One region of the Streptomyces sp. NPDC055955 genome, then DNA from elsewhere that is predicted to be linked to it. Evidence: riboswitches for the same ligand, from Rfam matches in the RefSeq annotation. Region 1 holds a riboswitch; the other holds the start of a gene.
What was found. Region 1 has a riboswitch for cobalamin ahead of ACFC96_RS45120 (HoxN/HupN/NixA family nickel/cobalt transporter). Riboswitches for the same ligand answer to the same signal wherever they lie in the genome.
Positions count from the first base shown of each region.

Region 2: linked by a shared signal. The riboswitch ahead of ACFC96_RS04395 (CbtB-domain containing protein) and the one ahead of ACFC96_RS45120 (HoxN/HupN/NixA family nickel/cobalt transporter) in region 1 are both predicted to bind cobalamin.

Region 1 is NZ_JBHJYS010000043.1:11,134-26,263, forward strand. It holds gene ACFC96_RS45060 (class I SAM-dependent methyltransferase) at 1-478, shown strand, start outside; gene ACFC96_RS45065 (hypothetical protein) at 433-987, opposite strand; gene ACFC96_RS45070 (molybdopterin-dependent oxidoreductase) at 984-2,216, opposite strand; gene ACFC96_RS45075 (hypothetical protein) at 2,371-3,729, shown strand; gene ACFC96_RS45080 (phosphatidylglycerol lysyltransferase domain-containing protein) at 3,716-5,461, opposite strand; gene ACFC96_RS45085 (alpha/beta hydrolase) at 5,619-6,845, shown strand; gene ACFC96_RS45090 (DUF4440 domain-containing protein) at 6,982-7,467, shown strand; gene ACFC96_RS45095 (class I SAM-dependent methyltransferase) at 7,802-8,527, opposite strand; gene rho (transcription termination factor Rho) at 8,939-10,099, shown strand; gene ACFC96_RS45105 (GNAT family N-acetyltransferase) at 10,160-10,648, shown strand; gene ACFC96_RS45110 (inorganic diphosphatase) at 10,802-11,236, shown strand; gene ACFC96_RS45115 (metalloregulator ArsR/SmtB family transcription factor) at 11,262-11,624, opposite strand; cobalamin riboswitch at 11,714-11,938, shown strand; gene ACFC96_RS45120 (HoxN/HupN/NixA family nickel/cobalt transporter) at 11,967-13,061, shown strand; gene ACFC96_RS45125 (YoaK family protein) at 13,104-13,817, shown strand; gene ACFC96_RS45130 (hypothetical protein) at 13,909-14,634, shown strand.
Region 2 is NZ_JBHJYS010000002.1:230,806-245,935, reverse strand. It holds gene ACFC96_RS04410 (ABC transporter substrate-binding protein) at 1-711, shown strand, start outside; gene ACFC96_RS04405 (FecCD family ABC transporter permease) at 708-1,814, shown strand; gene ACFC96_RS04400 (ABC transporter ATP-binding protein) at 1,811-2,623, shown strand; cobalamin riboswitch at 2,700-2,856, shown strand; gene ACFC96_RS04395 (CbtB-domain containing protein) at 2,896-3,117, shown strand; gene ACFC96_RS04390 (CbtA family protein) at 3,138-3,896, shown strand; gene ACFC96_RS04385 (hypothetical protein) at 3,997-4,389, shown strand; gene ACFC96_RS04380 (histidine phosphatase family protein) at 4,445-5,035, opposite strand; gene ACFC96_RS04375 (methyltransferase) at 5,101-6,285, opposite strand; gene ACFC96_RS04370 (tetratricopeptide repeat protein) at 6,437-6,790, opposite strand; gene ACFC96_RS04365 (pirin family protein) at 6,912-7,877, shown strand; gene ACFC96_RS04360 (CBS domain-containing protein) at 8,037-8,690, opposite strand; gene ACFC96_RS04355 (cyclic nucleotide-binding domain-containing protein) at 8,701-9,171, opposite strand; gene ACFC96_RS04350 (zinc-dependent alcohol dehydrogenase family protein) at 9,765-10,841, shown strand; gene ACFC96_RS04345 (helix-turn-helix domain-containing protein) at 10,847-11,530, shown strand; gene ACFC96_RS04340 (HAD family hydrolase) at 11,527-12,279, shown strand; gene ACFC96_RS04335 (glycoside hydrolase family 65 protein) at 12,276-14,675, shown strand; gene ACFC96_RS04330 (CBS domain-containing protein) at 14,777-15,130, opposite strand, start outside.

The DNA of each region.
Region 1 (15,130 bases):
CGAGGGCGCCGTCCTCGACATCGGCTGCGGTCCGGGCAGGCTGGTCGCCGCACTCGCCTCGGACGGTCACCGCGCGCTCGGCGTCGACGTGAGCGAGGCCGCGGTCGCGCGGACGGTGCGCCTCGGTGGCGCCGCGTTGCAGCGGTCCGTGTTCGACCCGCTGCCCGGCGAGGGCCGTTGGGGGACGGCACTCCTCCTCGACGGCAACATCGGGATCGGCGGCGACCCTGCGACCCTGCTGTCCCGTGTCGCCGAACTCACCGCTTCCGGCGGTCTGCTGATCGCCGAGACGGCTCAGCACGACGTGGACGAGCGGGTGGAGGTGCGCGTGGACGACGGGCAGGGCGCCGCGGGCTCGCTCTTCCCGTGGGCCCGGGTAGGCACGCGCGCGCTGCTGCGGTACGCGCGCCCGCTCGGCTGGCTGCCGGCCGCTCAGTGGTCCGAGGGCGGGCGCTCCTTCGTCTCCTTGCGCCGCTGACGCTCCCGTTCGCGCTCCCGCGCCCGCTCTTCCCGGCGCGCCCTGCGTGCCCGCCTCCAGGGCGACGCGGGAGCGAGGAACGTGACGGCCACGAACCACAGGGCCGACGCGGCGAACAGCGCGGCCGTCAGCAGGAGCCAGCGCGGCAGGAACGCGTCCCCCGAATGTCCCGTCACGAGGGCGTAGTGGTCCTCTCGCGCCCGCGTGATCAGCGGGAACCACACCAGGAGCAGCAGGCCCGACAGGAACGCGGGGACGCGTACGTACGTCATCGTCGTGCGGCTCCGGGCGCCGAGCGCCTTCTGCGCCGCGACGTCCGCGAGCGAGTACACCGGCACGAGCAGCAGGTCGTGGACGAGGGCCGCGCCGACGAACCAGGCCGCCACGGCCCACGGATCGTTGGCGAGCAGCCGCACGCCCGCGTATCCGGCGAGGGCGAACGAGGCCGCCAGGAGCGGGAGTTGGAGGGGGCTCTCGCCGTACCAACGGCTCAGGACTCGGTTGTTCACAGCGCTCCGAACGTCATGCGGGCGACCCACTTGGTGTTCAGGACGCCCGGCGCCGCGGGGACGATGACACGGGCCGGGTAGCCGTGGTCGAGGGTGAGGTCGGCTCCGTTGACGCGCAGGGCGAGCAGGGAGCGCGGGTCGCGTACCTGGTTGTGCCGCAGGGCGGCCTTCCGGAACGCGCCGTGCTGTTGCAGCGATTCGACGAACACGTCGGTGTCGCCGTCGGTCCCGGCGAGGACGGCGAGGTCGCGCAGCCGCACGCCGCTCCACTGCTGGTCGTCCGTGGACCAGCCTTCGACACAGGCGATGGGCAACGCGCTGGTGTGCTGCGGCAGTAGGAGAAGGTCGTCGCGGGTGAGCCGGTGGACGGTGCCTCTGGGGCCGGTGACGACGAGCCGCCACGGCTCGCCCGTGTCGGCGGTACGGATGCCGGCCACGGCGGCGGTCTTGTTGATCTGGAAGCGGCCGGGGCCGGTGCCCGGGTCGGCCCCGCCGTGCGGCGCGAACAGAGCGGTGCGGCGCCACACCCCGCCGATGCTCTGGCCGGCCGTCGTGACGAGCAGCAGGAGCGAGCCCGCGCCCACCATGGCGAGAGCCCCGCGCCGCGAGACCGTGGGCTCGGCGGGTTTCGCCGGCACCAGGTCACCGGTCTCGGGCAGACCCGCCCTGCGCTCGCGCTGCACGCGCAGCGCCTGCGGTACGCGCAGTACCGCGTGGACGATGAACGCGCTGATGAACACCCAGGCGCCGTAGAAGTGCAGCGGATAGAAGGAGCCGGGGAACAGGTAGTCCAGCTGCACGTTGAGGATGCCGGTCAGGAACTCGAAGAGCGCGCCGCCCACGAGCAGGAGCAGGGACAGCCGTTCCAGCGCGTGTCCGATGGAGCGCGCGGGTGGCAGCGTGAACAGTTTGGGCACGACCGACCACAGCTTGGCGAGGAGCACCGGCACGAGCGCGACGCCCAGGGTGACGTGCAGCCCCTGGGTGAGGCGGTACAGCCAGTGCGGGTCCGTCGGCCAGGAGAACAGATAGAAGCCGAGCAGGCCCTTGCCCGGTGTCTTGTCGTTGACCGCCGCGAGGTCCGGGTTGTAGGCGGCGTACGAAAGGAGGCCGGTCACGAAGAGCAGGGTCATGCCGACGAGCAGGACCAGACCGAGGACCGCGGTGAAGCGTGGGCCGCGCAGGGGACTGCGCCACGGATCGGGGAGAGTGCGGGGGAGGACGCCCATGTGGTTCCTTCAGGCTGTGCGCGGCGGGGGCCCGCCGACCTGTTCCGACCGTATTGCGCACAGCCCGCCGATCGGCGCAGGAAGATCTGACGGTTCGGTGACGCGACCTCGCGGTGCCACCATATGGGCGGTTCGGGCGCCTAGCGTTCCGGGTGTGAAGCTCGAAGCTCCCCCCGAAGCCCCCCGCTCCGCGCCACCCTCCACCGGGACGCGCCGTGACCTGCTCGCCGCCGCTGCCGCCGCGGCCCTGGTCGCGGCGGCCGCGCTCGTGGGCCGGTACATCGAGGACCACTACGGCACCCTGTACGTCGACTGGGCCCCTCTGTACGCCCATTGGGAACCCCACGTGGGCCCGGGCACCCCGGCGGCGATCGCCGTCGCCGTACTGGTCGTCACGTACGGGCCCGTGGTGGCGGCCCGGTTGCCGTGGCGGCTGCTGCTGCCCGCCGTGTGGACCGCGTCGGCGGCCTGGACCTTCTCGCTCGCCCTCGTCGACGGCTGGCAGCGGGGCATCGCCGGGCGCCTCACCACGTCGTACGAGTATCTGCGGGTCATCGACCGGTTCGACGACGTCGGCGCGACGCTGCGGGACTTCACGCGGCACATCCTGCTGGACTCCCCCGGTCACTGGCCGCCCCATGTCGCGGGGCATCCGCCCGCGGCGACCCTGACCTTCGTGGGCCTGGACCGGATCGGGCTCGGCGGGGGCGCGTGGGCCGGGGTGTGGTGCATCACGGTGGGGTGCACGGCGGCACTCGCCGTCCTCGTCACGGTGCGCGCGCTCGCGGGCGAGCGGACCGCTCGTCGCGCGGCGCCCTTCCTGGCGCTCGCGCCGGCCGCGGTCTGGACGGGCACGTCGGCGGACGGCTACTTCGCGGCGGTCGCCGCCTGGTCGGTGGCGCTGCTCGCGGTGGCGGCCACGCGCGGCAGCCGCTGGGCGGCCCTCGGCGGCGGACTGCTGTTCGGTCTCACCTGCTATCTGTCGTACGGGCTGACGCTGATGGTCCTCGTCGCGGCGGCCGCGCTGCTCGCGGCGCGGACACCGCGGCCGCTGCCGCTGTTCGTCGTGGGGGCGGCCGTGGTGCCCGTCGCGTTCACCGTCGTCGGGTTCAACTGGTGGGAGGCCTACAACCTGCTGACGGTGCGCTACTACCAGGGCGCGGGCGGGGTCCGGCCGTACGGCTACTGGGTGTGGGCCAACCTCGCGTGCACCGTGCTGATCGTCGGGCTTGCCACGGCGGCGGGGCTGCGCCGGGTTCCGGGACGTGCTCTGCGCGCGCGTGCGGAGCCGGAGGGGCGGCTCGCGCTGGTCGTCCTCGGCGCGGCGCTCGCCCTCCTGGCCGCCGATCTGTCGGGCATGAGCAAGGCGGAGACGGAACGCATCTGGCTCCCGTTCGGCGTCTGGCTCATCGCGGCCACCGCACTGCTGCCCGCACGGTGGAGCCGCGGGTGGCTGACCGCCCAGGCCGTACTCGCCCTGCTGGTCAACCACCTGCTGGTCACGGGGTGGTGAACTCCACCGGCTGCGGCTTCTCCTCGCGGGCGGCGGGCCGGTTCCGCAGCAGCTGCCGCAGCCGCTCCGCCGGGTGCGGCAGGACGACGAACGCCTCGGCCTGGAGACAGGCCCAGCTGATCCTCGGCAGGTCACGCACCGTGGGGTAGACGACGAAGCGCGGCTCCCACTCGGGCTGGAACTTCGCGTTGAAGCGGTACAGGGACTCGATCTGGAACCAGCGCGACAGGAACACGAGCAGCCCCCGCCACACCCGCAGCACCGGGCCCGCGCCGAGCCGCTCCCCGCGCGCGAGAGCGGCCCGGAACACCGCGAAGTTGAGCGACATGCGGCGCACTCCGAGCCCGGGGGCGCCGCGCAGGGCGGCCACGATGAGGAGTTCGTTCAGGCCGGGCTCGGCCGTTCGGTCGCGGCGCATCAGGTCGAGAGAGAGACCGTCCTCGCCCCAGGGCACGAAGTGGAGCAGGGCGCGCACCCGGTCGTTGCCCGCCTCGTCCTCCTGGTGGGCGGTGACGACGACGCAGTCCCCGTCGTCGGGGTCGCCGAACCGGCCGAGCGCCATGGAGAACCCGCGTTCGGTGGCGCTGCCCCGCCACGCGGCGGCGGCCTCGCGCAGCCGCTTCTTCTCCTCGTCGGGCAGATCGCGTACGTGCCGCATGCGGCAGGTGTAGCCGGCGCGTTCGATGCGGTTGACCATCTGCCGGACGTTGCGCATGGTGCGCCCCGAGAGGCTGAAGGCCCGGCAGTCGACGATGGCCTCGTCGCCCAGTTCCAGGGCCCTGAGGCCGCCTTCGCGGACCCAGACCTGTCCGCCGAGTTCGCTGCACCCCATGACGGCGGGGGTCCAGGCGTGCAGGGCACACTCCCGCAGGAACTCCTTGATGGCGCCCGGCCAGGCCTCGTGGTCGCCGATGGGGTCGCCGCCCGCCAGGGCGACGCCGGACACCACGCGGTAGGCGACGGCGGCCTTGCCGGAGGGCGAGAAGAGGACGCTCTTGTCGCCACGCAGCGCGAAGTAGCCGAGCGAGTCGCGCCGCCCCTCGTCGGCCAGCAGGGCGCGCAGCCGTGCGTCGCTGTCGGCGGGGCGCAGGGTCACGGGCCGCAGGGCGAGATAGGCGCTGGTGGCGGCGGTGACCACACCGAGCGCCAGCAGCGAGAAGTACACGATGTCGCCGGCCCTCTCGCTCCGGTACGCGATGGGGCCTGACGCACCGATCAGGCCGTAGCCGACCTCCTGGACCCGGTCGGTGAAGGTGATGGCGTGGCCCGCCTCCTGGTTCGCCCGCACACCGACGACGAGCAGGCCGAGTCCGAAGCTGCTGCCGCCAAGGACGACGAGGTTCCACAGGGCGCGCGTTCTGCCACGCGGGTCGCCGAGCGCGTAGAACTCCTCGCGGTAGGCGACGAGCGCGACGCACAGCACGACCGAGACGGTCGCAGGGATCAGGGCGTGATGGCGCACGCCCTGGACGAGCGCGCTGACCGCGAGGAGCCCCACGGCCGCCTCCCAGGCACGCCGCTTACGGCGGCGCAGGCCTCTGGCGAGCATCACGAGCAGCAGCCCCGCGGCGAGCGCGGCGGCACGGGCCACCTCCTCGGCAAGTCCCGGCACGTAGGGCGCGATGCGCTCTATGCGGTGCTCCTGCATGTGCGGGGAGATCGCCGACGCGATGTCCAGAATTCCGATGATCAGGCACGTGTGACCTGCCACGGCGGCGGGGCGTTGTTTCACAGTGACTGAGCGTAGGAGCGCTCCACCTCGCTGGAGTAAGAGCGACACAGGAGCACGGTAAGAACGCGGTGACCGGCAAACCTTCCCCGGCCATCGCACCTCTTTCCCGGTGAAAACTGCCGAACAGCGCAGATGACGGCTGAAAGTTGAGGACGACATGGGCCTGACGAGCCGGGTACTCGAGTACGCGACGGTGCTGGCCGCGCTGGCGAGTGTGGGGCTCGCGGTCTGGGTGTGGCCGCGACTCGCCCGGCGCGGACCCGTGGCCGTACTCGGCCGCCTCGGCGTGATCGGCGCGACCCAGCTCACGCTCCTCACCGCGTTCGCCGTCGTCGTGAACACGAACTTCGACTTCTACGGCTCGTGGGGCGAGCTGTTCGGCCATGTCGACACGGCGCCCGCCGAGGTCACGGCGCTCGGCCGGTCCGGTCTCCACTCCACGGTCGGAGCGGTGCGCGGCGGTCTGGTGCAGCCCGCCGGACCGCAGGGTCTCGAGCGGGTGAAAGGCATTCCGCACGGGCCCGCGGCACAGGTCGGCCGGGTCGAGTCGGTCAAGATCGTCGGACGGCGCAGCAGGGCCGTGAACCCCGCGTTCGTGTATCTGCCGCCGCAGTACTTCCAGAAGCAGTTCCACCGCCAGCGCTTCCCCGTGATGGTCGCTATCAGCGGCTACCCGGGCGGCATCATGAACCTCGCCCAGTACCTCCAGGTCCCGCAGACCGCCGAGCGGCTGCTGACGGAGGGCAGGATCCAGCCGACGGTGATCGTGATGGTGCGCCCGACGATCGCGCCGCCCCGTGACACGGAGTGCGTGGACGTGCCGGGCGGTCCGCAGGCCGAGACGTTCTTCGCGAAGGATCTGCCGGAGGCGCTCAAGCGGTCGTACCGCGTGGGTCACGACCCCAGCGCGTGGGGCGCTCTCGGCTATTCGTCGGGCGGCACGTGCGCGCTCCAGCTCACCCTGCGCCACCCCGGCGTGTACACCTCGGCGGCGGCGCTGTCGGCGGACTACAGGATCGGCGACGACCTGACCACCGGCAATCTCTTCGGCTCGGGTCCGCGCGCCGTGCGGCGCCGGCGCGAGCACGACCTCATCTGGCGTCTGGACCACCTGCCCGTGCCGCGCGTGTCCGTCCTGGCCGCCAGCAGCAGGTCGGGCGAGAAGGACTACGGCGAAACGATGAAGTTCCTGCACGCGGTGAGGCCGCCCATGACGTCGGCCCGGATCATCCTGCCGCGCGGGAGCCACCACTTCACGACGTGGCAGCGGGAGATCGCTCCGGCCATGCGGTGGATGAGCGGCCAGCTGACGTTTCCGCAGGACACCATGCCGTCACGGCACCGCCGGCCCACGGCGCAGGCCGTGAACCGGCCGCACCCTTAGGCACGCCCGCGTCCGTGTCCCGCCTGCCCGGGCCTCGCTCCGGCCCGACGGATCGCCCGTCACGGACGACCCGTTACGGTGGCCTGACATCGCCGCCGACCCGGCGCGCCTCCCCGTCCGACCAGGAGCAGCCCTCATGCCCGAGTCCGCCGTGTCCGCCCGCCCCGCACTGGCCAGGCCTGGCGCGGCGCCCGGCGACGTGGCCGCCGTCTGGTCCGTCGTGACCGGCATGTACGAGGCGTACGCGACCGGGGACCGCGCCCAGATCGACGCCCGGCTCGACCCGGAGGCGACGATCTGGGACCCGGCCGCCGAGCCGCTGCTGCTCGGCAAGCCGGACCTGGACCGGGTCCGGGACGAGCGGCCCGAGTCCGGTGACGGGCCGGCGGGGAGCGGGCTTCGCCCGTACGACCCGGTCGTCGACGTCTTCGGTGACACGGCGGTCCTGCGCTACTGGCTGCGCGTCGCGTACGCGCCCGGCCCGGACGGCACCCCGCTCCGTCCCGAGCTGCTGCGGAACACGGCGGTCCTGCGCAAAGACCCCACGGTCGGTCGCTGGCTGATCGTGCATCTCCACGAGGACGTACGGCAGGCGGGCGGGGAGCCCGAGACCGCCGTCTAGGGCCTGTCGTCCGGATCGGGCCGGATCAGGGAGCGGGGCCCTGCTTCCGTGCATCGCGCGGCGGAGGAGGGAGCCCACGCGAGCTCGGCGACTGACACCACAGCGCCGCGAGGCGCGCTGCACACCCGGCGAGCCCGGCGTGATCGGGACGAGAGGCGCTGGGGCCTGTCGTCACATTCCCGTCGTCCGCCCGAGGGGCGGGCCCGGCGGCGTCTGGTGCGTGCGATCGCAAGGCGCCGGAGAGCCCTTGTAGCGGAGCTACCAGGGCTTTTCGGCAACGCCGCGAGCGGGCGTGCCAGACGCCGCCGGGCAGACGGGAATGTGACGACAGGTCCTAGCGCGGCGGGCCAGGCTTCGTGGCCACCAGCAGGCGGCATCTGGGGCTGCCGTCGGAGCGCTCGCCGAGTTCCGGCAGCGCCCGGAGCTCCACGCCGAAACCGGCCCCGACCAGTTCGCTGCGTACGTCGCCGAGGCGGAAGCCGCGGTAGTACATGACGAAGGGGGGCCGCCACAGCGCGTTGCGGACCCGCATCGCGCCGTCGAAGGCCAGCATCGACCAGTAGCCGCGGGAGCCGGGCCGCGCGGGAGCCGGCACCGGGAACGCGAAGCGTCCGCCCGGCCGCACCACGGAGTGGACCTGGGCGAACAAGGCGGGCCGCTGCCGCGGCAGGAAATGGCCGAACGCCCCGAAGCTGACGACAAGGTCGAAGACCGGCCCGAAGGGCAGGGCGAGGGCGTCCCCGCGCACCAGATCCGCGCCGCTCCCGTGGGCCGCGCGGCCCGCCGTGAGCATGCCCGCACTGATGTCGACCCCGACGGGCCGCTCGCGGCACACCTGCGCCAGTACGCCGAACCCCGCGCCGGTCCCGCAGCACAGGTCGAGTCCGCGCTCGAAGGGACCCATGCCGCGCAGGGCACGGGTCACGGGTGCGAGGACCGACCGGGGCGTGCGGAACGGCGTGCGGTCGAACTTGGGGGCGAGCAGGTCGTAGCCGTGCTCGACGGAGGACAGCGCCTGGACGGCGAGCTCCCGGACTGTGGGGCCTTCGGGTGCGAACATCGGGGCTCAGCATAGGCCGCGCCCGGCGCCACGGGGGCTTCGCCCAAGGGGCCCAGCAGGGTTCACGGGGCGGCTGGGAGACGGCGGCCCATGACCCGAGCCCTTGCGGGACGGCGCCCCCGTGGTGTTACAGTGCGAGTGGCACATGTGCTAGCCGCCTCTTCGGCGCCGGTGCCAATCTCCCTCTCCGAATCGCCGCGACAGCGGGATTCGTCGAATCGATGTCAGCGATGCGCCAGGCGGCGCCGACACGCCGTACCCCGCATCGTTTCTCCCCGGCCACAGGCTTCTCCGGGCTTTCACGGGCCTTTTCGCCCGCCCGCCTCGCGGGGCGTGCAGTCACCGCCCCGACCCCGCCGGATCCACCTCACTCATGCCCTCGTCCGAACGTCCGCGAAAGGACCGATTCCGATGACCACCACACTCGAACCCCCCACCACCACAAAGGCGTTCACGGCGCAGCCGAAGGAGGTCGCGGTCCAGGCCGCGGGCGTCCTCGACATCTCGGGCAACGGGCCCGGGTTCCTGCGCCCGGCCGACCTCCTGCCGACGTCGCACGACGTCCAGGTGCCGGCCGCCCTGATCCGCCGACTCGGCCTGCGCAAGGGCGACTTGGTCCAGGGGACGTGCGGCAGGCCGCACGTCCTCGCCGAGGCCGAGCGGGTCAACGGGCGCCCCGTGCAGGAGCTGCGCGGGCGGCCCCGGTTCGGCGACCTCACCCCTGTGCACCCGCGGCAACAGCTGCGGCTCGAAACAGCGAAGGGCGGCGTGACACCTCGCGTCGTCGACCTGTTCGCGCCCATCGGCAAGGGGCAGCGTGGGCTGATCGTCGCGCCGCCGAAGACCGGCAAGACGGTCCTGCTCCAGCAGCTCGCCGCGTCCGTCGCCACGAACCACCCCGAGGCCCATCTGATGGTGGTGCTCCTCGACGAACGGCCCGAAGAGGTCACCGACATGCGGCGCTCGGTGCGCGGCGAGGTCCTGGCCTCGACCTTCGACCGGCCCGCGAAGGCCCATGTCGCGCTGGCCGAACTGGCCGTCGAGCGTGCCAAGCGGCTCGTCGAGGACGGCCGGGACGTCGTCATCCTCCTGGACTCCCTGACCCGTCTGTGCCGCGCCCACAACAACACGGCCTCGTCCGGCGGCCGTACGCTCAGCGGCGGCGTCGACGCCTCCGCGCTGATCGGGCCCAAGCGGTTCTTCGGAGCGGCGAGGCTCGCCGAGGAGGGCGGCTCGCTCACCATTCTCGCCACCGCGCTCGTCGACACCGGCTCTCGCGCCGACGACTACTTCTTCGAGGAGCTCAAGAGCACGGGCAACATGGAGATCCGCCTCGACCGCACCCTGGCCGAGCGCCGGATCCACCCCGCCGTCGACCTCGCCCGGTCCGGCACGCGCCGCGAGGAACTCCTGCTTCCGGAGGCCGAGTTGGCGGTCGTACGGGGACTGCGGCGCGCACTTCAGTCGCGGGACGGACACACCGGGCTCGAGACGCTCGTCGAGCGGATTCGGCAGACGCCGGACAACGCGACGTTCCTGCGGCAGGTGCAGTCCACCGTTCCCACCGCGTGAGACAGCCGCCGCACAAGGACCCGGTTCGATCGGCGCGGCAGGATGCGTAATACTCTCACTATGACTTCGAGCATTACAGCCTCGGGAGGCGCGGGGGACGGCGGGGCGGTCCGGGTACGCAGGGCGACCGCCCGCGACGCCAAGCGGCTGACCTGGCTCGTGCGTACGTCCCGCGCCTACGAGGCCCCGTACGCGTCGATGGTGGCCGGCTACCGGGTGGGCCCCGACTACATCGAGGCTCATCGTGTCTTCGTCGCGGTCGGCGCCGACGACCTGGCGCTCGGGTTCTACGCGCTCACGCTCGTGCCGCCGGAGCTCGACCTGATGTTCGTCGCCGACACGGCGCAGGGGCTCGGCATCGGGCGGCTGCTGGTCACCCACATGAAGGAGGAGGCGCGCGCGGCCGGACTCGCCTCGGTCCGCGTGGTCTCGCACCCGCCCGCCGAGGGCTTCTACCGCAGCACGGGAGCCGTTCGCACGGGCACCGCGGCCGCCGACCCGCCCGCCGTGATGTGGGACCGGCCCGAATTGGAGTTCCCGATCGGCTGACGCGTCCGTACTCCCTGGAGCACACTCGAGGTGGACGAGGAGGCCGGCTTGGACAACGAGGTCCGACACACCGACGCAGCCCACGGCACCGACGCGGTCCACGCGTTCGACGTCACCGTGGAGATCCCCCAAGGCTCCCGCAACAAGTACGAGATGGACCACTCCGTCGGCCGGATAAGGCTCGACCGGATGCTGTTCACCTCCACCCAGTACCCGGCGGACTACGGATACGTCGTGGGCACCCTCGGACGCGACGGCGATCCGCTCGACGCACTCGTCCTGGTGGGCGATCCGACGTTCCCCGGCTGCACCGTCGAATGCCGGGCGATCGGCATGTTCGTGATGCGGGACGAGAAGGGCATGGACGAGAAGATTCTGTGCGTGCCCGCGCACGACCCGCGCCACACCTCCGTGCAGGACATCGAGGACATCCCCGAGTTCGACCGGCTGGAGATCACGCACTTCTTCGAGGTCTACAAGGATCTGGAGCCCGGCAAGTCGGTCGAGGGCTCGCACTGGGAGGGTCGCGACCTCACGTACGCGGAGATCGCCGCCGCGCGCCGCCGGGCCGCCGCCCGAGAGGGCTGAAACCGGCCATGACGGCGCGCACGTGTCAGTGCGCGCCGTCCGTCGCGCAGTGCTCCAGCAGGTCGGCGGTCGCCGCGTCGACGACGCGATAGCGCACGATCCTGCCCTCCTTCTCCCCCTCGACCACGCCGGCCGCGCGCAGCAGCCGCAGCGCCTGCGAGACCGCCGGGTCGTTCATGCCCGTGGCCACGGCGAGATCCGACACGGCCAGCGGCCCCGCCCGGTACAGCGCGAGCAGCAGCGCGAGGCGCCGGGGATCGGCGAGCAGGGAGAACCGGTCGGCCCAGGCGCGGACATGCCCTGGCTCACCGATGGCGGCGATGGCCTCGCAGACGCGGTGGCCGTCGATCGTGCGGCGGTCGGCGCGCTCGGCAGGGACGAGATGCATGACGCCATCCTCGCAGCCGCCGATGTGATCTTGAATACCCGCGCACACCTACGCAGCTGTGCAGCCTTGCAGGCGTCGCCGACCGGCCTCTACTGTGGGCGGGCCGTGGTGCTCGGGAATTCGGTGACGGTCCTTCAAAGGACCCAGACCGAAGCGGCCCTCGCCACTGTGATCGGGCCCCGGGTCCCTCGGCAACGAGACGACTCGGGACGCCTCGCCCCACCACGCCACTGGCTGCCGCGCGCAGCTGGGAAGGCAGGGGCGGACGCGGACACCCGTCAGCCAGGAGACCGGCCACGGCATCTCACGAAGTGATTCCACGAGGTGTTGGAGCGTGACCGCATGACCCTGCCCGTAAAGTCCCCGCAGACCGGACGCGACGCGTTCCACTGGCGGCGCGAGGACACCGTCCGCACCGCCGGGCTCCTGGCGGTGATAGCCGCACTCCATGTCGTCGCGTTCGGCGTGCTGTTCCTGCTCGTCGTGCCGGAGCACTACGAGGTGGGGTCGAAGGCCTTCGGCATCGGCCTCGGCGTCACCGCGTACACCCTGGGGATGCGGCACGCGTTCGACGCGGACCACATCGCCGCGATCGACAACACGACCCGCAAGCTGATGGCCGACGGCAAGCGCCCGGTGTCGGTGGGGTTCTGGTTCGCGCTCGGCCACTCCAGCGTGGTGGTCGTGCTCGCCGCGCTGATCGCCGGGGGCACCCAGCTCGCCGGGCGGATCATGAACGAGGGCTCCGCCACCCATCAGACGCTCGGCGTCATGGGCACCACCATCTCCGGGTCCTTCCTCTACCTCATCGCGGCGCTCAACCTCGTCGCCCTGGTGGGGATCCTGCGGGTGTTCCGGGCGATGCGCGCGGGCTCGTACGACGAGGCGGAGCTCGAACAGCACCTGGACTCACGGGGGTTCATGAACCGGATCCTCGGCCGGTTCACCAAGTCCATCACCCGGCCGGGCCAGATGTACCCGCTCGGCTTCCTCTTCGGTCTCGGCTTCGACACGGCGACCGAGGTCACGCTGATGGTGATGGCGGGCAGCGGCGCGGCGGCCGGACTGCCCTGGTACGCGATCCTGTGCCTGCCGCTCCTGTTCGCCGCCGGAATGAGTCTGTTCGACACCCTGGACGGGACGTTCATGAACTTCGCGTACCAGTGGGCCTTCTCGAACCCCGTGCGCAAGGTGTTCTACAACCTGGCCATCACCGGCCTCTCGATCGCCGTCGCCTTCCTGATCGGCACCATCGAGCTCGTGGGGGTCCTGCACGACAAGCTCGAGCTGCGGGACTCGGTGACCGGCTGGATAGCCGGGCTCGACCTGGACAACGTCGGATTCATCATCGTGGGTCTGTTCGTCGTCGTCTGGGCGGTCGCCATCGGGTACTGGCGGCTCGCGAAGGTCGAGGAGCGGTGGGCCGTGCGGACCTGATCCGGCGGGCCGCCCGGACCGGGACTCCGTATGGTCGTGCGGGTGAGTGAAGCCAGCGTTCCACCGGCGGAGCCCGCGCCCGTGCCTCGCAGGTCCGCCCTCCCCGTGGCCCTCACGATCCTCACGGTCGTGAGCGGCTTCGTCGACGCGGTCAGCTATCTGGGCCTCGGCCGTGTCTTCGCGGCGAACATGACCGGCAACGTCCTCGTCATCGGCTTCGCCGCGGCGGGCGCTCCCGGGTTCTCCGTCCTCGGGTCGCTCACCTCCCTCGGTGCGTTCCTCGCGGGGGCCGCGTGCGCCGGGCGGCTGGCCGGAGCGTTCGCAGGGCGGGCGCGGGCGGCCTGGGTGCGGTCGGTGTTCGTCACGGAGGCGGTCCTGCTCGCCGTGGCGACGGCCGTCGCGTTCGCGTGGCCGGGACGGGCGACGTACGCGCTCGTCGCCGTCCTCGCCGGGGCGATGGGTCTGCGCAACGCGACCGTCCGCAAACTCGCGGTCCCGGACATGACCACGACGGTCCTCACGATGACGCTGACCGGGCTCGCCTCGGACTCCTCGCTCGCGGGCGGCTCCGATCAGGGGGCGGGGCGGCGGATCGTCTCCGTCGTGGCGATGCTCGTGGGCGCCGCGCTCGGCGCGCTTCTCGTGCTGCACCACGGCCTCGGCTGGCCGCTCCTCGTCAGCACCCTGCTCGTGGCGGCCGCGACGGCCGGATATCGCGAGCCGGCCGCCGACGCGGACGACATCCGATCGGCCTAACCCTGCGGGCGCCGTCCGCCCGGGCTCACTAGCGTCCTGACCAGGACCGCAGCTCCCCCTGCCGCTGCGGCACAGGGACCGGAGACGCCTCATGTTCTGCCCCATAGCCACCGTCATCACGACGACCGCCTGCCTCACCGCGCTCGCGCCCGGGACAGCGGCCGCACAGCACCCCGTCGCGGCGCCCGCCGCGGTGACCGCACCCGACGAGGTGGGCCGGACCGGCTCATTGGGCCGGACCAACCCCTTGAGCCCCTCCGACGACGGACCTCTCGACCGGGGCCCGGACGACGGGACCCGTGACCGGGGCTCGGTGGACGGAACCCGCGACCGGGGCTCGGTGGACGGAACCCGCGACCGGGGCTCGGCGAACGGCGACTCCTACGCGGAGGCACGCCTCTCGCCGTCCACGGCGGTGGGGGCCGCGTCCACCGCCGAGATCACGGTCTACTGCGCCGGCGGCGGGCGCGGCTCCATCACGGCCCGCTCCCAGGCCTTCGCCGCCGGCTCCGTCACACTCCCCATGTTCGGCGGCGGAATCGGGCAGGACGGGCGCACCCAGTACCGGGGGACTGCACGCCTGGCCGGCGAGGTCGGGACCAGCTCGCAGGTGTCCGTGCAGGGAGCCTGCCCCGACGGCAGGCAGTGGAGCACCCCGATGAACCTGGCACGCGACAACTATCGCGGCGCACGCGCCGGAGTCGGCAGCACCGCGAGCGGCGGCGTCGACCTGGGCCGGATCGGCTTCGGCGCGGCTCTCGCGGGCGGGGCCGCCTGCCTGCTGTGGCGCAGGACGCGCGCACCGCGCGAGAACTGACCGGTCCGTCCGCCGACCGACACCCACAAGGCAAGAGCGCCGTTACGTCCGTTCCGCCCTCGACCAAGCGCGCTTTGCCGACAATCGCCTCCATTGCGGCCGGCCGAACGGGACTCCCCGAGGCTCCCCGTCGATGACGCAGCGCCGCGGATCCGGCCGGGGTTGGCTGAAAATAGCCCCCCGACGGTAACGCGACAGCCACTCAGAGAGGTCGTTCACCGGCCGACGCACCGGCGAGCGCTCCCCGGCCCGAGCCCGCTCGCACCCCACACCCGTACACCTGTCCCTATTTGACGTACCCATGGCGGCGGTCGTCGTTACCACGATCCCCTGACAGGCTGGCGACTTCGCGACGAACTTCGCCGCCGGGCGCTCTGCGCTCATTGTCCCGGTTCTCTCACCACGTGCGGTGGCTAGCATGAGCGCCACATACGTGCCGGAAGATCACCATCCCGTTGGTGGGACCGGCCGTGCGGCCGACCAGAGCCGATCGGCC
Region 2 (15,130 bases), on a different contig from region 1:
TCCTTCGAGAAGGTCCTGGACGCCGAACCCGACTTCGTCGCCGCCTCGTTCGGCGCCACGCTGAGCAAGGGTGGAGTGGCGCCACGCGACCAGTTCGCGAAGCTGGGCGTTCCGGCCTACCTCTCGCCCTCCGACTGTGTCGGCAAGGACAACAGCGGTGGCGGCGACGGCGCCCGCACGAAGACCCTCGGGATGGAGACCGTCTACGGCGAAATCCGCGACCTCGCCGCCGTCTTCGACGTACGTGAACGGGGCGAGCGGCTCGTCTCCGCGCTCAAGGCCCGCGTGAAGAAGGCGACCGGCGGCATCGACGCCTCCCGCACGACCCTCCTGTACTGGTTCGCCAACTCCGACTCCCCCTACATGGCGGGCTGTTGCGGAGCGCCCGGCGTCATCACCCGTGAGGTGGGGGCGAAGAACGTCTTCGACGACACCCGCGACGAATGGCCCCAGATCAACTGGGAGACGGTCGCCGACCGGGACCCGGACGTCCTCGTCATCGGCGATCTCACGCGCCGCTCGCAGACCGCCGAATCCGCCGCCAAGAAGATCGAGTTCCTCGAGTCCAACGCCGTGACCAAGAACATGACCGCCGTGAAGAAGAAGCGGTACGTGCTGCTCAGTGGGCAGGCCATGAACCCGACGATCCGAACGGTGGAGGGCGTGGAGCAAGTCGCCGCGAAACTGCGGGCGTTCGGCCTCGCCGGATGAGCGTGGAAGCGTCGTCCCCACCCCTCGAGGCGCCCTCCGAGGTGCCCCCTGAGGCCGTGCCGTCACCCGCCGTCGGGAAGCCGCTTCATGCGGTGCGTGGCGTGCTCGCCTGGCCGACCGGTTTCGCGGTGCTCATCGTGTCCGTGGCCCTGGCCATCACCATCGGCCCGGCCGACATCGGGATGACCGATGTCTGGTCGGCCGTGGCCGCCCATTTCGGCCTGGCCGAACCGGAGTTGACCCCCATCCGCGACGGCATCGTGTGGAACCTGCGGCTGCCGCGCACGTTGCTGGCCGCCGTGTGCGGCGCGGGGCTCGCGGTGTGCGGCGCCGTGATGCAGTCGCTGCTGCGCAACCCGCTCGCCGACCCCTTCGTCCTCGGCGTCTCCTCCGGCGCCTCGACCGGCGCGGTCCTGGTCGTCGTACTCGGCGTCGGCGGCGGCGCCCTGTCGGTCTCGGGCGGCGCCTTCCTCGGCGCGGTCGTCTCCTTCGCGCTGGTACTGGCGCTCAGCCAGGTTCTCGGCGGTTCCACCGACCGTGTGGTGCTGTCCGGGGTGGCCGCCATGCAGCTGTTCTCCGCGCTCACCTCCGTCGTCGTACTGACCGCGGCGGATGCCGAGACGACGCGCGGCGTCCTGTTCTGGCTGCTCGGCTCGCTCAGCGGGGCGGGCTGGACCGACGTGCGGATGTGCCTGGCGCTGCTCGTGGCGGCGCTCGTGATCTGCGTCGCACACGCTCGTACGCTCGACGCCTTCGCGTTCGGGCGGGACGCCGCGGCGTCGCTCGGCGTGAACGTGGCCCGCACCCGCCTGCTCCTGCTGTGCACGACCGCCCTGCTCACGGCGGCACTGGTCAGCTCGGCCGGCGCGATCGGTTTCGTCGGCCTGGTGCTGCCGCATGCGGCGCGGGCCCTGGCGGGTCCGGGTCACGCGCGGCTGCTGCCGGTGACGGCGCTGGCGGGCGCGGTCTTCCTCGTGTGGGTGGACACGCTCGCCCGCACCGTCCTCGACCCGCAGGAGGTGCCGGTCGGCGTGGTGACCTCGCTGATCGGCGTACCGGCCTTCGTGCTCGTCCTTCACCGCACCCGGAGTCTGCGCCGATGACCGTTCCGACGATGCGCACCCACGGAACCGCCGACGGGCTGCGGGCCGACCGGGTCCGCCGTGAAACCGGCGGACACCTCATCCTGGACGGTGTGAGCGTGCACCCGGCGCCCGGAGGTGTCACGGGCCTCATCGGACCCAACGGCTCGGGCAAGACCACGCTCCTGCGCCTGCTCGCCGGCATCATCTCTCCCCAGGCCGGAGTCGTGACCCTGGACGGCGCACCGCTGAGCGCCGTCGGCCGCAGGGACTTCGCGCGCCGCGTCGCCGTGGTCGAGCAACAGGCCGACACGCAGGTCGAGTTGACGGTCGAGGACGTCGTACGTCTGGGCCGCGTCCCGCACCGCAGGGCATGGATGCCACCGTCGGCGCAGGACGAGGAGGCTGTGCGTTCCGCGCTCGCCCGCACGGATCTCACCGACCGGGCGCACCGGCACTGGCACACCCTCTCCGGCGGTGAGCGCCAGCGTGTCCAGATCGCCCGCGCCCTCGCGCAGCGGCCCCGCGAACTCCTCTTGGACGAACCGACCAACCACCTCGACATCCAGCACCAGTTGGACCTCCTCGACCTCCTCACGGAACTCCGGCTCACCAGCGTCATCGCCCTGCACGACCTCAACCTGGCCGCGATGTACTGCGATCAGCTCGTCGTGCTCCGTCAGGGGTGTGTGATCGCGGCCGGCGCCCCCGGTGACGTACTCACCGAGGAGCTCATAGAGCGGGTCTACGGAGTGCGCGCGACCGTCTTCCCGGCCGCCGAGCCGGGCGAGCGCCCGTACATCCGGTTCCTGAGGGCGTCCGACCCCTGAGACGGCACTGCCATACCGAGCACCAGGCCTCCTGGTGGCGAGCATGAGCAAGATCACGGCGAGCGGCCCGGTCTTGGCCGTGCGCCCCTTACGCGGTACGGTCTGACCGATATTGACGACGGCAACGCGGAAGCCGGTGGGAATCCGGCACGGTCGCGCCACTGTGAGTCGAGTCACCAGCCCGGACGGGCGGGGCCTCGAGAGTCAGACCCGCAGCTGTCGTATTTGTGCACCACCGAGATGGGACGCGAACTCCCAGAGGAGGTCCTGCCATGGCGCAGACCGTCGCGCAGCCGACAGCCACCACCCCCGTTCTTCCCGCAGCCCTGCCCCTGAAGGCGATTGCCCCTTGGGCTGCCTTCTTCGGCATCCTGATGCTGGTCCTGCTCTACTTCGTCGGCGCCGAACAGGGCGCCACCGCCGTCGTCTCCGGCGAGGGTGTTCATGAATGGGTGCACGACGCCCGCCACCTGCTCGGCTTCCCCTGCCACTGACGAGGGACGCCGCACAGCTCATGAACTCCACAACAGTGAGAAACCTCCTCGTACGGGGCATGCTCGCCGGCCTGGCCGCCGGTCTGCTCGCCCTGGCCGTCGCCTACCTCCTCGGCGAACCCAGTGTCGACAGCGCCATCGGCTACGAGGAGGCCCACGCACCCGCGCACCATCACGAGGTCGAACTCGTCAGCCGCAGCATGCAGTCCACCGCGGGCCTCGCCACCGGCATCCTGCTCTACGGGGTCGCCTTCGGCGGAATCGCCGCCCTCGCGTACTGCTTCGCGCTCGGCCGCGTCGGCCGCTTCACCCCGCGCGCCACGGCCCTCCTGCTCTCCGGCACGGCCCTGCTCGCCGTGTACGTCGTGCCGTTCCTGAAGTACCCCGCCAACCCGCCGTCCGTCGGCGATCCCGGCACCATCAGCGAGCGCACGACGCTGTACTTCCTGATGATGCTGCTCAGCGCGCTCCTCGCCGTCGCCGCGGTGATCATCGGGAAACGTCTCGCTCCCCGTCTGGGCACCTGGTACGCCACCGTGGCAGCGGTCGCGTGCTTCGTCCTCGCGATCGGGCTCGCGTACGCGTTCCTGCCGGTCGTCAACGAGGTACCGAGGGAGTTCCCCGCGGCGCTGCTGTGGCGGTTCCGCACCTCGGCCCTCGCCATCCAGCTCACTCTGTGGACCGGATTCGGCCTGATCTTCGGCGAGTTGGCGCAGCGTCAGCTCGCCCCGCGCACCGGGACGGTCCCGTCCGGCAACGCAACTCCCGTACCCCACTGAGAGAACCCGCGCCACCAGACCCGAGCAGGCGATCACGTGCGGAGGGCCGCCGGAAGTGTCCGGTCGGCCCTCTCGCTTTCTTCCGAGGGCGGAGACCCGCGTGGCCAGACACCCCCAACCGCGCCACATCACACTCGGCGGCCGCGAGGCGGTCGCGCTGACCCTGGAGGAGTACGAGCAACTGATCGCCGGCAGACGGCAGATCGGCGGCCAGAGCGCCCGTGTACGTGTCCTTGCGCAGCGGGTGAAGGAGAGTGAGGAGCTGCTGCGGGAGATCGAGGCACTGGTCGGCTGTCCGTCGCACGGCTGCCACGGCCTGCGGGACCGAGGGGGGAGCGAGGGGCGCGGCGGTGAGGTGGGCGAACGCGCGGGAGCGACAGACACCGACTGTCTGCGGTGTGCGCTCTCGGCTCTGCTCCTGCGCCATCGCAAGTCGACGGGCCTTCCTCCGGGAGCCGACGGCGAGAGTTGCTGCTCACCGCCGAGCCGGTAGGGGCAGAGAGTTGCTGCTCACCGCTGAGCCGGTAGAGGGCGAGACCCGGTGGAAGTCAGTCCTCGACGCCGTCCTCGGCAGAGCCCAGCGCCCGCCCGAGCCGAAGGTTCCACCGCCCGGAGCGCCCGCTGACGTCGGTCGCCGTCAGCGGCGGTACGTCGAGCCGCCAGAACGCCGGCCCGGGCGCGTCGAGGATCTCGACGGCCACGGCCCGCGCGACCTCCGGCTCCACCACGGCGAGCGTCCGCCCGTCGAACTCCGCCGACGCCTCCAGCCAGCGCGCGACCCGTTCGCACAGAGCCCTTACGGACTCCCCACCGTGCGGCGCGGCACCGAGGTCGGAGAGCCACAGGGCGATGCCGGCCGGGTCCTCGGCGCTCACCTCGTCGAGTGTCAGGCCCCGCCAACGGCCCACGTCGAGCCCGGCCAGCTCCGGCGCCTCGACGGCATCGAGGCCGAGCGCCTTCGCCGTCTCCCGGCAGCGCACGGTGGGGGACACCCACACCCGGTCGGCCGCGGGCAGGGCGCCGCCCGCCGCCCGCGCTCGTGCGGCGGCGCTCGCGTCGAGCGAGCACCCGTGGTCGAACCGGGCCTCCCGCAGAGCCCGGCTCGTGGCGGCAGAGATCAAGGTGACGCGACTGGTCACGGGCTGAGCCCCTCCTCGATGTGTGGGGCGACGCGCCATGCCCGCCCGGTCCGCTCCCGGCGCGCCTAAGAACGCGGCTCGCGTTCCTTCTTGACGGCGCGCAGGACCACGAACTTCGGGTCGCTGGCGATGAGTTCGCTGTTGCCGAACAGGCGCCGCAGCTTCACGTGGTAGCCGAGGTGGCGGTTGCCGATGACCCACAGCTCACCGCCCGGACGCAGCGCGTCCCGCGCGTCGGAGAACATGCGCATGGCCGTGGCGGCGGTCGTCGCCTGGTGCGAGTGGAACGGCGGATTGTTCAGGACGAGGTCCGCGCTGCCCGCCGGGAACTCCGCGAGACCGTCGCCCACGAGGAACTCCGCCCTCGCCTCGGGGTGTTCGGAGGGGTCGATGTTCGCCCGGTAGGTCGCCTCGGCCGACGCCACCGCCTGGAACGACTCGTCGGTGAACACGATCTCGGCGCGCGGGTTCTCCAGCGCCATGGCCGTACCGACGACGCCGTTGCCGCAGCCCAGGTCCACGACGCGCTCGGCGCCCTCGCTGCGGGGCAGGTGCTGGAGCAGGAACCGGGTGCCGATGTCGAGACGCTCCGCGCAGAACACACCGGCGTGGTTGGTGACGGTCCGGCCCGACACGGGGCCGACCTCGTCGGGCAGGGCGTAGGTGTGCGGCCACGGGTTCCGCGGCCGGGCGAGCGCCGGGTACGGCGTCGTGAAGATGAGCCGCGCCTTCTTCTCGGCGAGGGAGGTGCGGGTCGGGCCGATGATCCGCTCGAACAGCTTCAGCGTTGAGGTGTGGATCTCCTTGACCATGCCGGTGCCGATCACCACGGTGTCGTCGTGGACGGCGGGCGCGATGCGGTGCAGCTGGTCCTCGAGAAGCGCCAGGCTCTTGGGGACGCGTACGAGCAGCACGTCCACCCGCTCCGGCGGGGTGTCCTGGGTGGTCAGCAGGCGTACCGCGTTCTCGCCGAAGCCGGCCCGGTCGAGGTTGGCGCGCGTCGCGCGCTGCCCGAGGTACGAGTCGGAGATCGCGGTCGGCCGGTCGCAGTGCCCGGCCAGAGCCGTGGCCAGGGCGCCCCACCGGTCGCCGATCACGACCACCGACCCCGACAGATCGGCGGCGCTGTCGGCGAGATGCCGCAGCAGGTACTCGTCCGCGGCATCCCATGCGCGCAGCGTGTCGCGGGGATCCTCGGGGAAGCGGGCGAGGTCGAACTCGCCCCATGACGTCTCGAAACGGTTGCTCATCGTCCCGCCAGGCTAGCGGAGGTGCAGATCAGCGAGGCCGGGGGCGGGGCCGTGGCGAGGCCGATCCGGGGCCGACCGACCCAGCGGCCGGCCCCTGCCGTACGGCTCACGCGTCCTGGGTGTACGGCTCGGGCGTCCCCGGCCGTACGGCTCACGCGTCGCCGAAGTCGCCCGCGAACGCGGCCGCCATCCGCAGATGCGGTCCCGCCTCCTCGTGACGTCCCTGGCGCTCCAGGGTGCGGCCCAGCATGAGACGGGCGTAGTGCTCGACGGGATCACGCTCGACGACCGTGCGCAGCTCGGCCTCGGCGCGGCCCAGTTGAGCCGAGTGGTAGTACGCGCGGGCCAGCAGCAGCCGCGCAGCCACCTGCTCGGGAATCTCGGCGACGAGGTCGTCGAGGATCTGCGCCGCGAGCGTGTACTCCTTGGCGTCGAAGAACTTCCGGGCGCGCTCCCAGCGCTCCGCCGGGGTGCCCTGCGTGTAGTAGTCGGTCGTGTTCACCACTGGTGCCTCCTCGATCGCTCCCAACGGCACGGACCCGGCGCATATTCCTTCCCGGTGAGCGCGCGGGTCCACCCGTACGCGGGCCTGACGGGACGGCCCGGACGGGTCTAGGTTGTGAGCCATGAGCAATCTTGATCGCGAGGCGGAGCCGACCGTGTGCGGGGGCCGGGGCTTCGTCGTGGCGGAGCCCGTACGAGAACTTCTCTCCCCCCGGCGCGTGAAGCTCGGCGAGTCCACCGAGGTCCGCAGGCTCCTTCCGAACCTGGGCCGCCGCATGGTGGGAGCCTGGGCCTTCGTCGATCACTACGGGCCCGACGACATCGCCGACGAACCCGGCATGCAGGTGCCGCCGCACCCCCACATGGGACTGCAGACGGTGAGCTGGCTGCACGAGGGGGAGGTCCTGCACCGCGACTCCACGGGCAGCCTCCAGACGATCAGGCCCCGCGAGCTGGGACTCATGACGTCCGGGCGTGCCATCAGTCACTCGGAGGAGAGCCCGCGCCCGCACGCCCGCCTTCTGCACGGGGCGCAGCTGTGGGTCGCCCTGCCCGACAGCCACCGCCACACGGAGCCCCGCTTCGAGCACCACGCCGACCTGCCCAGGGTCACGGCCCCCGGTCTGAGCGCGACGCTGATCCTCGGCGAGCTCGACGGCGCCGTGTCGCCCGGCAGCACGTACACGCCCATCGTCGGAGCGGACCTCAGCCTCACGCGCGGCGCGGATCTCAGCGTCCCCCTCGAGCCGGACTTCGAGTACGCGGTCCTGTCCATGTCGGGCGAGGCCCACATCGACGGCGTCCCGGTCCTGCCCGGCTCCATGCTCTACCTGGGCTGCGGCCGCGGCGAACTCCCCCTGCGCGCCGAGTCGGACGCGTCCCTCATGCTCCTCGGCGGCGAGCCGTTCGACGAGGAGCTCATCATGTGGTGGAACTTCATCGGCCGGTCGCAGGACGACATCACCCAGGCCCGGGAGGACTGGATGAGCGGGTCGAGGTTCGGAGAGGTGAAGGGGTACGACGGGGAGCCACTGGCTGCGCCTCAGTTGCCGCCTGTGCCGCTGAAACCCCGAGGCCGGGTGCGTTGAACGGCCTCTTTGCGGCGTGAACCACGCGGGGCCGGGCAGACGGCGAAGTCGATCGGCACAGTGACCCGGTCGGCGCCCGACCGTCTGAGCTGACGTTTCGGGGCTCCCGGCCGGGAGCCCCGACCAGGACGGGCCGGCAACCCCTGTGTCACCGGCCGATCACGCGGACGCTTCGGTCTCCAGTCGGCAGCGCACGTCGACGACGCCCTCCACAGCACGGGTGAGACGTGCTGCCACGGGGATCAGACGGCCGTCCCGAACCTGCCCCGTCAGGGTCGCGATGCCATGGGTGACGGTGACCTTGATGTGGTGGTGGGACATCGGAAAGAGGTGGTTCACCACCGTGCGGCGAATTTCGTCTGCAAGTTCGTCGTCGGAGCGGAGGAAGACCTTGAGGAGGTCGGCGCGGCTGACGATGCCCTTCAACGTGCCGCCGGCGTCGACCACAGGAAGGCGCTTGACGCGGTGGTCGGCCATGAGCCGTGCTGCCTGAGGGAGGGCCGTGTCCGGATGGACCGTGATCGCGGGAGCGGTCATGAGGTCCTCGGCACGTGTGGATCCCGCCTTGGCGGTCGCGCTGAGATTCCGCATCTGTTCGACAAGGCCGGGGCGATGTCCGTGGAACTCCTCCTTCGGAAGGAGATCCGCCTCCGAGACCACACCGACGACGCGGCCCTCGCCCTTGACGACCGGCAAGGCGGTGATCTTCCACCGTTCCATGGCGGTCACGATCTCCTTGAACGTGGCGTCGAGGGCTACGGCGATGACTTTCCTGGTCATGACGTCGTCGACGGTGTACGGGGTGGAGGGCATCGCTCTGTCCTCAGGAAGCGTCGGCGAGCGGCCGGCCGCTGGCGTAGGGGCCGAACATGTCCAGCAGACGGCTTCGAGATGCGGACAGCCGGTCGGCGATCACCGCGGCGACACCCGTCGCAACGGAGCGCCCCACTACGGGGTCCGCGGCGCACAGTTCGCGCACGGCCCGAGCGTCGAATTCCAGGGCTCCGACGGCGTGGGTGGCGGTGGCGCCGAGGTGCCAGGTGTAGGGCGGGAGCATCCAGGACCAGCCGAGCAGGTCGCCGGGTCCGAGTGCTGCCACGACGGCTGCCTTGCGCCCGGGGACATGCATGTCGAGCGCGACGGTGCCGTACTCGATGATCCAGAACCGGTCGGCGCGCATGTGCTCCTCGAAGATGCGGCTCCCCGCGGGGAAGTCCACATGGTGCGAGTGGGCGAGCAGGGCCTCGCGTACCTCCGGTGACATGTCGGTCAGCAGATTCCTCATCGTGCTCATGTCGTCCTCCAGCCCTTTCCCTCCTCAGATTGGGCTTGCCGCTGCGGCTTCGGGAGGGCCTCGCGGTACCTACCGCAGGGACCGTTCGGCCCTGGTCGGCGGACCGTGACGCCTTTGCCCGAGCGGGGTACGACGGCGACCCGGCCCGGTTTTCGGACGGTGCGGTCACGGAGCGTGCGGGCTGCCGTCTCCGGGATCGACGCACGGCGGCCGGCATCCCGGTTGCGGCGGCGCAGATCGGCGAAACCCTGGGAGAAGCCGCAGTCGACAAGGATCCTCGCGTGATCGCCCTCGACCACGAGCATGCCGCCGGGGACGGTCCGCACCCCACCCAGGAACCGCGGTGAGGCGGGGCGGGCGGAAGGGGCCGATGCGGAGTCGGCCGCATCGGACAGGGAGGTGCCGCTTTCCGGCAGGCGCGGATTCCGCCGTCCCAGGGCGCACAGCGCTCGGGATGGGCCGGGCCGTCCCAGGCGGGGGACCGTCCGGCCCATGCGCGTCGGGCCGCGGGCAGTCAGGCTGGCTGTGACCCGAACCGGACGGGGCGAAGAGGCCCGTACCGGACGAGGAGAGCAAGAAGGGAAGGGCCCGTCATGAAGGCACTCGTCTTCCACGGACCGGGACAGACGTCCTGGCAGGACGTTCCGGACCCGGGCATCAAGGACCGCACCGACGCGGTGGTCCGCGTGGACGCCGTCACCATCTGCGGCACTGACCTTCACATCGTCAAGGGCGATCTGCCCGAGGTGACCCCGGGCCGCATCCTGGGCCACGAGGCGGTCGGCACGGTCGTCGAGACCGGTGACGACGTGGGCACCCTCCGCCCCGGCGACAGGGTGCTGATGTCCTGCATCTCCTCCTGCGGCCGCTGCCGGTTCTGCCGCGAACAGCGCTACGGCCAGTGCCGGGGAGGCGGGGGCTGGGTGCTGGGCCACACCATCGACGGCACCCAGGCGGAATACGTCCGGGTCCCCTTCGCCGATCTGTCCGTGTACCCGCTGCCCGCCGCCGTCGACAGCTACGACGCGGTACTTCTTGCCGACATCTTTCCCACGTCGTACGAGGTGGGTGTCCTGAACGCGGGAGTGCGGCCCGCAGACACGGTGGTCGTGGTCGGCGCGGGGCCCATCGGACTGGCTGCTGTCGTCACCGCCCAGCTGTACAGCCCCGGGCGGATCATCGCGATCGACCTTGCCGATTCCCGGCTGGCTGCGGCCCGGTCCCTCGGAGCGGACGCGACGGTCAGCGCGGACGAAGAGCCAGAAGGCCTCGTCGAGGACCTGACCGACGGGCTCGGAGCCGATGTCGTCATGGAGGCCGTCGGCGTGCCGGAGGCCTTCGAGATGTGCACGCGCATGGTCCGTCCTGGTGGCCGCGTCGCCAACATCGGTGTCCACGGCAAGCCGGCCACCCTCCACCTCGAAGACCTGTGGATCAAGGACGTCACCCTCACCACCGGACTCGTCGACACCTCCTCGACCCCGATGCTGCTGAAGATGATGGCGGCCGAGCGGCTGCCGGCCGCCCCACTGATCACGCACCGCTTCGAACTCGGACAGATGGAGGAGGCGTACGACGTCTTCTCCCACGCCGCCGAGACCGGGGCCCTCAAAGTGGCGCTGGGCGGCCCCCAGCACAACACCGTCACCCTGCCGAACGAGGGGATGTGAACCTCATGCCCAGCACCACGCCCAAGCCCGTCCGTGCCGAGGTCCAGGAAGCCGGACACACCGACCTGGGCCGACGGATAGCGGCCCGGCGCAAGGAACTCGGACTCACCCGCCAGCAGGTCGGCAGCCGCAGTGGAGTGGACGCCGGCTTCATCGCCTACCTGGAGGAGCATTCCGCGGCGCCCGGCAGCGGGTCACTCGTACGGATCGCCGACGCGCTCGGAACGACCGTCGCCGAACTGACCGGAGCGACGACCGAGCAACCGCCCGGCCAGGGGCCGGCTCCACGTGACTCCGAACTCGTCGCGCTCAGCGAGGCGGAGTGCCGCCGTCTGCTGTCGACGCACGGCATCGGTCGCGTGGCGGTGTTCACCCGTGACGGTCCGGTCATCTTTCCGGTCAACTACGTCGTCTCCGGGAGCGAGATCGCGTTCCGTACCTCGTGGGAATCACTGCTGGCCGGTGCCGCCGGCGCCCGTGTGGCCTTCGAGGTCGACCACATCGACGACGCGATGGAACAGGGCTGGAGCGTCCTGGCCGTCGGTGAGGCCGCCGGGGTCACCGACGAGCAGGCGATCCGGCGGCTGAACGCGACAGCACGCTCTCTGCCGTGGGCGGGCGGTGACCGCAAGTACTGGATGTCGGTCGTCCCCAGCCGGATCACCGGCCGCCGCGTGGTGCATCGATGATTTCGATACGCGCCGTGGTCTTCGACACCGACGGGGTCCTGCTCGACTCCGCGGTACTGCACGCGGAGGCCTGGAAAGCCGCCTTCGACGCCTGCCTGGACGCATGGGCTTCGCGCGGCGCGAAGCAGCGGCCCTTCGACGCCGATCGTGAATACCGTGAACTGGTCGACGGCAAGCCCCGTTTCGACGGCGCGCTCGCCTTCCTGACCGCCCGCGGGCTGGACCTTCCCCGGGGCACCCCCGATGACCTGCCGGGCTTCGACACGGTGTGGGCGGTCGCCGCCTACAAGGAGCGGCTCTTCACCCAGGCGATCGGCGTCCGGGCCGTCGCCCCCTTCCCCGAGGCCGCCCCGGTGCTGAACGAGCTGCGGCACAAGGGCATCCGGTGCGCGGCCGTCTCCGCCTCCCGGCACGCGCGCGCCCTGCTGAAAGCGGCCCGGTTGGACGATCTCTTCGACGCGTCGGTGGACGGCGGGGACGCCGCCCGGCTCGCCCTGGCCGGCAAACCGGATCCCGCGCTCTTCCTCGAAGCGGCGGCGCGGCTGGGCACGGCCGCCCGGAGCACGGCGGTCGTGGAGGACGCCGCAGCCGGGGTCGAGGCGGGGAGCCGCGGAAGGTTCGGCCTGGTCGTGGGCATCGACCGGTCGCCCGACGGACACATGTCAGACAGCCTCACCGCGCGCGGGGCAGACCTCGTGCTCGCGGATCTCACGTCGCTGCCGACCGTTCTGCGCGGGTACAAGCCGTGACGGCCTCGTGGACGTGGGAGTTCGGCGAGTACGACCCCAAGCAGGAAAAGCTCGTCGAGGCCCTGTGCACACTCGGCAACGGCCGCTTCGCCACGCGGGGTTCGGCACCCGAGACGGTGGCCGACGCCGTTCACTCCCCGGGAACGTATCTCGCGGGCTGCTACAACCGGCTCGTCTCGTCCGTGGGAGGCACCACGGTCGCCAATGAGGACATGGTCAACCTGCCGGACTGGACGGCCCTGCGCTATCGCTGCGTGCCGGAGGGAGCATCGCCGGGTGAGTGGCTGACACCCGACCACTCCACCGTTCGTCACTGCCGGGTATCCCTCGACATGCGGCGCGGCACCCTCACACGGCGCATGCTCCTCCAGGACTCGCAGGGCCGCCGGACCGGTGTCACACACACGAGACTCGTCCACATGGGTGACCCGTACCTCGCCGCTCAGCGCACGGTGTTCCGCGCGTACGGATGGAGCGGCACGCTCGTCGTCGAGTCCGTCCTCGACGGAGACGTGGCGAACACGGGCGTGGAGCGCTACCGCGCCCTCGCCGGCCGTCATCTCACCGACCATCACGTCGGCGTCGAACCGGAAGGTGTGGCGTGGCTGGGCTGTACGACATCGTCGTCCCGGATCCGGATCGGACTGGCGGTACGCACCTTCTCACTGCCCGTCGGAGCCAGGGCGGTGTCCTGCACCGACAGAGCCACCGTCCAGACCTTCACACTGCCGATCTCCCGGGAACGACCCGTCATGGTGGTGAAAGCCGCGGCTCTGTACACATCCCTCGACCGTCCCGCGGCGGATCCGCTGCGCGAGTCCGTGGACCATGCCACACAAGCACCGGGATTCCCCGCGCTGCTCACCACACATCACGCCGCCTGGGAACGGCTGTGGACCGAGGGGGAGTTGGAGACCCCGGGAGAGACGGGACACATCGTGCGCCTGCACGCCTTCCACCTCCTGCAGACGCTGTCCCCGCTCACCGCGGACCTGGACGTGGGAGTGCCGGCCCGGGGCCTGCACGGAGAGGCCTACCGGGGGCACATCTTCTGGGACGAGCTCTTCGTCCTGCCCTACCTCTCTCTGCACTTTCCGGAGGTGGCCCGCTCGCTGCTCATGTACCGGCACCGCCGACTGCCCGCGGCCCGTGACGCGGCACGGCGATCCGGGTTCGCCGGTGCGATGTTTCCTTGGCAGAGCGCCGGTTCGGGCCGCGAAGAGACACAGACGATGCACCTCAACCCCCGCTCCGGGAGGTGGCTGCCCGACCACTCCCACCTTCAGCGCCACGTCGGATCCGCCATCGCGTGGAATGTCTGGCGTTACGGTCAGGCGACCGGCGACACCGGGTTCATGCACGGACCCGGTGCCGACCTCCTGCTCGACATCGCCCGCTACTGGGCTGACGCCGCCGTCTACGATCCCGCGTCGCGACGCTACCGGATCAGGGGTGTCCTGGGGCCGGACGAGTACCACGATGCCTACCCGAAGGCCGATGGCCCGGGAATCGACGACAACGCCTACACGAACGTGGCGGCCGCGTGGGTCCTCGCTCGCGCACTCGAACTCACCGCTGAACTGCCCGGTGCCCGCCGCGCTGAACTGCTGGGGCAGCTCGGCATCGACGGCGAGGGCCTGGAGCGCTGGCGGGACATCACCCACCGTCTCCACGTGCCGTTCCACAGCGGTGTCATCAGCCAGTTCGAGGGATACGGAAGCCTGGAGGAACTGGACTGGGAGTCCTACCGGGCCCGCTACTCCGACATCCGCCGGCTCGACCGGATCCTCGAAGCCGAGGGAGACACGGTCAACCGCTACAAGGCGTCGAAACAGGCAGACACCCTCATGCTCGGCTATCTCTTCCGTCCAGCGGAGCTGTACGACCTCTTCACCCGGCTCGGCTACCGCCTGGACGACGACACCTGGCGGGCAACCGTCTCCTACTACCTCGACCGGACCAGCCATGGTTCGACGCTGAGCAGCGTGGTGCACGGCTGGGTGCTCGCCCGCCAACAAGGCCGGAAAGCCTGGGAGTTCTGCCGGGAGGCCCTGCTGAGTGACGTCACCGACATCCAGGGCGGCACGACGGGCGAAGGGATCCACCTGGGCGCCATGGGAGGAACGCTCGACCTCGTCGAGCGGGGCGTGGTCGGACTGGAGGCCTGTGCGACGGGTCTTCGCATGGACCCTGTCCCACTCGGTGACGTATCTCCCGCTGCCTTCACCTTCTGCTATCGGGGGCACCGCGGTGTACGCGTCAGGTTCCTGCCCGGACGGTGCGGCATCAGTGTGCCCCCGTCGTCGTCGAGCCCCCTCCACCTCGTCCTGCCGGACGGGCGCGAGATGGACGTGGCTCCGGGAACGCAAGGGTGGTTCCGCCTGCCCCGGCACTGACCGAGTGCGTCATCGTGGCGCTCCGGGGGGCGTGGTCATGCTCGTTGAGTGTGGATTCCCGGTGGGGTCATCAGCGCGCCTGCTTCTCGGCGTCTCATGGCTCACTCCTCCTCAGCCGGGCGGGCGTCGACCGGCAGGTCGTCCTGCTCGTACGCGAGCCGATCGACCACGTCGACCACTCCGTCGACGCTCTGGCACAACCGCAGGACGATGGGGACGAGGCTCGATCGGGGCACGCTGCCGCTGAGGGTCACCACACCGTCGGCCACGTCGACGGTCAGGGCGGACGGGCTCAGCTGCAGCGTCCGGGTAAGGATGTCTTCGAGGATCTCCTCCTGGATCGCGCGGTCGCGGCGGAGGAAGAGCTGGATCAGATCGCTGCGGCTGACGATGCCGATGACGTGGTTCCCGCTGTCGACCACGGGAAGGCGTTTGATCTGGTTCCTGCGCATCAG